3 regions of the Acidovorax sp. 1608163 genome follow, and region 1 is predicted to be linked to each of the others. Evidence: predicted binding sites of a transcription regulator. Region 1 holds the regulator's gene; each other region holds the start of a gene.
The links. Region 1 encodes FNR, which switches genes on or off when oxygen is low (the NO sensors DNR and NnrR bind a similar motif). Its sites were predicted from a motif close to TTGATNNNNATCAA; they were not measured.
Positions count from the first base shown of each region.

Region 1 (2,260 bases):
TGGAAGGCTTGGAGGTTGTATCGGAGTCTGCTGTGGACATTGAGCCTGCGCAGTCACGTTGGGTGGCGGTGCGCTTGCAGGTGCCCTATGGGTCCGCAACGCCGGGTTCGCACCCTGTGACGTTTGAGATTGGGGCGGAAGGTGGTGGCGCCCATGTATCGGAAAAAACGGTCTTTTTGGTTCCTCGGTAAGCAGCCTGTGGTCTCGCTGTCTTACCCGTTTTGATGGAGTTTGCTATGTCTTCGATTTCCTCTTCAGCTCCCGCTCCCGTTCAGGCGGCTCCTTGGTGGAAGTTTGGCCATGTTTGGCTGGTGCTCTCTGGCCCCGCTATCGTCGTGGTAGCGGGCTTCGTTACCTTGTGGATTGCCGTCTCCAGCCCTGACCCCGTTGTGGCTGAAGACTACTACCAGCAAGGCATTGATATCAACAAGAGGCTGGAGAACCCGCAGCCTGGCATGGCGCCTGCGCTCAAGGGCCGCAACCATGCCGTGACACCGCTCAAAGACCAGCCCCGCTAGTTGCGGAGCCTGGGCCTTCATGGCGGTGCGGTAGGCCCAGGCATCGATGCCTTCTCAAAACCATACGGAGACACCACGATGTGGACACAGCGTTTGATGTGGATTGCTTGGCCGGCCTTTTTGGTCGCCGGGGCTTTGGAGGTGTTGGTGTTTGCAATGGTTGACCCCCAAGACCTGCACTGGTTTGGGCAGCCGCTGGCATTGTCTCGGCTGGGGGTGTACACGCTGGCCTTCTTTGCCTTCTGGGTGCTGACCATGGCGTCCGGCGCTTTGACCACGCTGCTGGCCATGTCACCGTTTGAACTCAACCGCTGTCCTGTGCCTGACCAAGATCGACCTGACGATTGCCGCAAGACACCGTCTTGCCCATGAGGCCGGATGGCATGCCTCCGTTAGTCGGCATGCCTCAAGACCCAACCGATCAGTGGCAGGCTTGTTGGTTGTTCACGATGCGGCGTAGCGCGTCGGTGTCCAAAATTCGCACGTGGCGTTGGCGAACTTCGACAGTTCCATCCTCTACGAATTTGGAGAAGGTGCGGCTCACGGTTTCCAATTTGAGGCCCAGGTAGCTGCCAATTTCTTCCCGGGTCATGCGCAGCACCAACTCTGATTGAGAGAAGCCGCGGGCATGCAGGCGCTGTACCAGGTTGAGAAGGAAGGCTGCCAAACGCTCTTCAGCCCGCATGCTGCCCAAAAGGAGCATCACGCCGTGTTCGCGCACGATTTCGCGGCTCATGATTTTGTGCACATGGTGCTGTAGTGCAGTCACTTCGCGTGATAGTTCTTCAATGCGATCAAACGGCATCACACAGACTTCGGCATCTTCCAATGCCACGGCGTCGCAGGTATGGTGATCATTCACAATGCCATCCAGGCCGATGATCTCCCCGGCCATTTGAAAGCCCGTGACTTGATCGCGACCATCTTCAGTGGCTACGCAGGTCTTGAAGAAACCCGTGCGAATGGCGTACAGCGAGGTGAAGGCTTCGCCATTGCGAAAGAGTGTGCCACCGCGCTTGACTTTGCGGCGCACGGCCACCACCTCGTCGATGCGCTGCAGCTGTTCGTCATTGAGGCCAACGGGCATGCAAAGCTCGCGGAGGTTGCAGTTGGAGCAAGCGACTTTGATGGTGAGCGGATTCATGGCACAGAAACCTGGTTGATGTTCGGGCATATCGTGCACGACGAGGGAGGCCGGTATGCCTCGGTCTGCGAGTAGTGGCAGATGATATGCATCAAATTGTCGCTCTTGTGGAGATGACTTCACTTGATGCAGGTCAAGGACGCAAGAGGAGGGGTGCGGCACAGTAAGCTAGTACGCAAGGATATCCCCATGACCGCAGTTACCCCAGAACTCCTGACCCGCTTTGACGTGCCAGGTCCTCGATACACCTCCTACCCCACGGCAGACCGTTTCGTGGAGGCATTTGGCCAAGAGGAATATTCCTTGGCATTGGCGCAGAGGCATCTGGGGACAGGTGCCAAGGCAATGCCATTGTCACTGTACGTGCACATTCCATTTTGCGAGTCGCTATGCTACTACTGCGCTTGCAACAAGATCATCACCAAACACCATGACCGCGCCGATGTCTATTTGCGCTATCTGAGCCGTGAGATTGATCTGCACACGGCCCAGTGTGGTGCAGGGCAGGTGGTCAGTCAGCTGCATTTGGGGGGGGCACGCCGACGTTTCTCTCGGATGAGGGCTTGCGCGAACTCATGTCTATGCTCAAGCGCAGTTT
Region 1 is NZ_CP033069.1:1,770,676-1,772,935, forward strand. Features, by position in the region: gene ccoG (cytochrome c oxidase accessory protein CcoG) at 1-191, shown strand, start outside; gene EAG14_RS07980 (FixH family protein) at 237-518, shown strand; gene EAG14_RS07985 (hypothetical protein) at 597-890, shown strand; gene fnr (fumarate/nitrate reduction transcriptional regulator Fnr) at 940-1,662, opposite strand; partial or broken gene hemN (oxygen-independent coproporphyrinogen III oxidase) at 1,852-2,260, shown strand, end outside.

Region 2 (2,260 bases), 180 kb from region 1:
CTGTTTGTCCAGCAGCGAGCGAATGAACAGATTAGCGACCCCTGGGACGGGGATGCTCTCTTGCTTGGTGAGGTAGCCTGGCATGCAATGGGCCTGAAGCCCGTTGTCAAGGGACCCCGATAGAGTGGGTGAGGGCCTGGAGTATGCGCTATACCGAAAACAGTCCTCAGAACCTGTTCTCAGGGCTTTTGGATGCATCTGCAGGGATGGTCTGGATGGGGGTGTTGCAGGTGAGCCCAATGGGCTGTGGGCGAGGGCGGCTTTTGGGTAAGCCGATGGACCTGGTTGATATAGTCCCGCGGGTTCATTGACTTCGTTGGGGAAACTCCATGGCCGCAGGCAGCCTTTTAGCTTTATTGGATGACATCGCGACCATCCTTGACGACGTCGCGTTGATGACCAAAGTGGCGGCCAAAAAGAGCGTGGCCATGGCCGACGATGTCTCCGTGATGACCAAGGTCGCCGCGCAAAAGACCGCTGGCGTGCTGGGCGATGATTTGGCGCTGAACGCCCAGCAGGTCACGGGCGTACGCGCAGACCGTGAAATCCCGGTGGTATGGGCGGTGGCCAAGGGGTCCTTGATCAACAAGGTCATCCTGGTGCCTGCGGCGCTGCTGATCAGCGCTTTTTCGCCCTGGGCTGTGACGCCACTGTTAATGCTCGGTGGTGCTTTCCTGTGCTTTGAAGGCACAGAAAAGTTGGCCCACAAGTTTTTGCACCCACAAGAAGAAGCCCAGGCAGAGCACGACAGCCTGGTCAAAGCCAATGCCGATCCTGCCGTGGACATGGTGGCTTTTGAGAAGGAGAAGATCCAAGGTGCCGTGCGCACGGACTTCATCTTGTCCGCCGAGATCATTGCGATCACGTTGGGCACGGTGGCAAACGCGCCCTTTGCGCAGCAGGTCATGGTGCTCAGCGGCATTGCATTCATCATGACGTTGGGTGTGTACGGTCTCGTGGCAGGCATCGTCAAGTTGGACGACCTTGGCCTGTGGCTGCATCGCAAAAGCAGCAGTGCTGCCCAGGCCATGGGTCGTGGCATCTTGTGGGCGGCCCCTTGGCTGATGAAGGGCTTGTCGGTGGCTGGCACTGCCGCCATGTTCCTGGTGGGGGCGGTATCTTGGTGCACGGTGTGCCTTGGCTGCACCACGCCGTCGAAGGTTGGGGTACTGTGGCAGCCCAGTGGCCCGTGGGGGCTTGTGGTCGGTTTTGGTTCCCAATGGGGTGAATGCGTTGATTGGGCTGCTCGCTGGGGTGGTGGTGCTTGTGGCCGTAACGGCGGTGCAACGTTTGCGCGGCAGTCCTGCCACCCAAGGTTGAAGGGGGCGGCACCTGGCCCGTCGATTGAATGGGCGCCGACCGAATCGCCTCGGGTAAACACGGGGTTGTTTGACCTGTGGCAAGGTTGACCATTTCGCTAACAGGCCCAATACAAACACGGGGGTCGTCCCCGTTCAACTGCATTGAGTTCTGTATGAAGAAAAACCTGCTGACCGTGGCCGTTCTGTGCGCAATGATGACTTCGGGCGCTGCGTTTGCGCAGCAAGCCGAAGGCCCTTGGCTGGTGCGTGCCCGTGCCGTGAACCTCGATAGCGCCAACAAAGACAGCACCGGCCTCGGTCTGTCGATCAACGACAAGGTCATTCCTGAAGTCGACGTGTCGTACTTCTTCACCCCCAACATTGCTGCTGAACTGGTGTTGACCGTGCCCCAAAAGCACAACCTGAGCTCCAGCACCTTGGGCGGCAAGATTGGCACGCTCAAGCACCTGCCTCCTTCGCTGCTGGTGCAATACCACATGCCCATGGGCAGCTTCAAGCCTTACGTGGGCGCTGGTATCAACTACACACGCTTTTCCAGCGTGAAGTTGCCCGCTGGCGTAGACATTGACCGCAACAGCTTTGGTGCAGCCCTGCAAGTGGGCGTGGACATTCCGCTGCAAAAGAACCTGTATCTGAACCTGGACGTCAAGAAGGTCTTCATCAAGACCGACGTGAGCTTGGCAGGCGCCAAGATTGGCACGTTCAAGGTGGACCCTGTTCTGGTGGGTGTGGGCCTCGGCTGGCGCTTCTGATGCGCCTTGCGCAGCGGCAACGCTGCGCACATTCTGGTGGGGAAAGCCAGCGCATCTGCGCTGGCTTTTTTTATGGCTTCACGGGGGCCGGGTGTGTTGGCACGAAACGAATCAACCCCCGGTCATTTCGCGTGGATGAGAACCTGGGTTAGCCCGCTGTCGGCTCCGTGCAAGGCAAGGACAGTG
Region 2 is NZ_CP033069.1:1,947,997-1,950,256, forward strand. Features, by position in the region: gene EAG14_RS08795 (methyltransferase) at 1-84, opposite strand, end outside; partial or broken gene EAG14_RS08800 (DUF808 domain-containing protein) at 330-1,320, shown strand; gene EAG14_RS08805 (OmpW family protein) at 1,475-2,074, shown strand; gene EAG14_RS08810 (ATP-binding protein) at 2,223-2,260, opposite strand, start outside.
Region 2: EAG14_RS08805 (OmpW family protein) is a predicted target of FNR. The motif match lies at 1,390-1,403, and genes of this name have one in related genera.

Region 3 (2,260 bases), 1.5 Mb from region 1:
AGGCACTGCAGCGCTGCAAACCTGCTTTGAGCCGGGTGCAAGCCCTGTTGTGTGACAGCGGCTATGTGGGCCGGCCGTTTGCCCAGGGCGTCCAAGACATTCTGGGCGGACACGTCGTGGCACAGATCGCCAAGCGCAGTGAACTGCATACGTTCAAGGTGATGCCCCAGCGTTGGGTGGTGGAGCGCAGCTTTGCCTGGTTGGAGAAGAACAGGCGGTTGTGGAAGAACTGCGAGAGGTTGCTGAACACCAGCTTGCAGTTCGTCCATCTGGCATTCTTGGCTCTGCTGCTCAAAAGATCTTGAACAGGTTCTTAGGCCCGGCCTACCAGCCCGTGGGGCGATGGACGTGGCGCAGCACCCGCAGGCCCAGCAGGGCCTGGTTAGGCATGAAAATGGCCTCTAGCGCTTGTTGAATAAGCGCTAGCAGCTATATAAAAAATAGCGTTTGACCCGATCAGGCAGTGACCAGCTCCGGCGCCTGGCGGGCGGCCTCTGCTGCGGCAGGCTGGGCTTGCAAGGCGATGCCGGGGTGCGCCAGCAGCGCGTGCAGCTGCACCACCTGGCCCACCATGATGAGGGCCGGGGGCTGCACCTTCTCGGCCACGGCCAGTGCGGGCAGGGTGGCCAGGGTGGCGGCCAGGCAGCGCTCGGTGGGCAGCGTGGCGTTTTCCACCACGGCAGCGGGTGTGTCGGCGGGCAGGCCGTGGGCGATGAGCTGGCTGCAGATGGCGGGCAGGGCACCCACACCCATGTAAATCACCACGGTTTGGCGGGGGCGGGCCAGCAGTTCCCAGTCCAGCCCCACGGTGCGGTCTTCGCGCAGGTGGCCGGTGGCAAACACCAGGGTGCAGGCGTGGTCGCGGTGCGTCAGTGGGATGCCTACCGAGGCCCCTGCGCCCTGCGCCGCCGTGATGCCCGGCACCACGTCAAAGCCAATGCCCGCTTGCGCCAGGGCCTGCACTTCTTCGCCGCCGCGCCCAAAGATGTAGCCGTCGCCGCCCTTCAGGCGCACCAGGCTGCGGCCGCTTTGGGCCAGGCGCACCATCAGTTCAATGATCTGCTCTTGCGGCAGAGTGTGGCGCGAGGACTCCTTGCCCACGTAGATGCGCTCGGCACCGGGGGCGATGCAGTCCAGCACGGCGGGGCCGACCAGGTGGTCGTACAGCACCAGGGTGGCGCTTTGCAGCGCGCGGTAGGCCTTGCGGGTGAGCAGATCCGGGTCGCCGGGGCCCGCGCCTACCAGCGTGACATGACCCGCCTGCGGGCATGGGCTTTGGGCCGCGCAGGCCCTGTCTGCGGCGGTGCCGGTCGCGTCGTTCATCGGGCTCATCGTGGATCTCGTTGTGTGATGGGAACAGGCCCGATGTTTAAACGCAATGCACCGCCCGACCTTGACTTAGTTCAAGGTCGGCGCTTGCAAGCCGCGAGACGATGCGTTCATTGGCGGTGACGACCGGCGCAGGGCAAGCACTTGTCTTGCGCATGCCACGCCGCCCACGCTCACCCACGGTGAAGACATGACACACAACCCCCTCTCCCCGCAGGCCAGCCCGGTGCGTGCGCGCCTGGGCGCCGCCTGTCTGGCCTGGTGTGCCGGCCTGGGGCTGGCAGGCATGGCTGTCGCGCAACCTGCCCCCGCCGCCCCCAGCCCCGAGCGCCAGGGCGCGCTGGTGCGCATGGTGCGGCAAGACTGCGGCTCGTGCCACGGCATGCGCCTGACGGGCGGGCTGGGCCCGGCCCTCACGCCCCAGGCGCTGGAGGGCAAGCCCCTGCTGTCCATGGCTTCCACCATCTACGGCGGCCGCCCTGGCACTCCCATGCCGGGCTGGAGCGCCATGCTCACCCAGGACGAAGCCCAGTGGGTGGCGCAGCAACTGGCCGATGGCTTTCCTGAAGAACCCCGGAGACCCGCTCGATGAACCCGATTCCCCTTCCTGCCATGCACCGGCGCGGCTGGCTGTCCTTGGCGACCAGCGCTGCGGTGGCGGCCTCTCCCCTGTGGGCCAGCGGCTGCGCGGCCCTGGCCGATGGTGCGGCGCCCACCGCCGACACCCTGCGCGGCACGGGCGATCTGGGCGTGGTCATCCAGCGCGCACGGGGCGCCATCACGGTGGTCAACACCAGCCAGCGCACCTTGCTGGGCGAGGTGACCGGGCTGGGCGATCTGTCGCACGCCTCGGTGGTGTTCTCGCGCGATGGGCGCTATGCCTATGTGTTCGGGCGCGATGGCGGCCTCACGCAGGTGGACCTGCTGCGCG
Region 3 is NZ_CP033069.1:262,877-265,136, forward strand. Features, by position in the region: one part of gene EAG14_RS01120 (IS5 family transposase) at 1-305, shown strand, start outside; gene cobA (uroporphyrinogen-III C-methyltransferase) at 457-1,332, opposite strand; gene EAG14_RS01130 (cytochrome c) at 1,520-1,921, shown strand; gene EAG14_RS01135 (cytochrome D1 domain-containing protein) at 1,942-2,260, shown strand, end outside.
Region 3: cobA (uroporphyrinogen-III C-methyltransferase) is a predicted target of FNR. The motif match lies at 1,394-1,407, and genes of this name have one in related genera.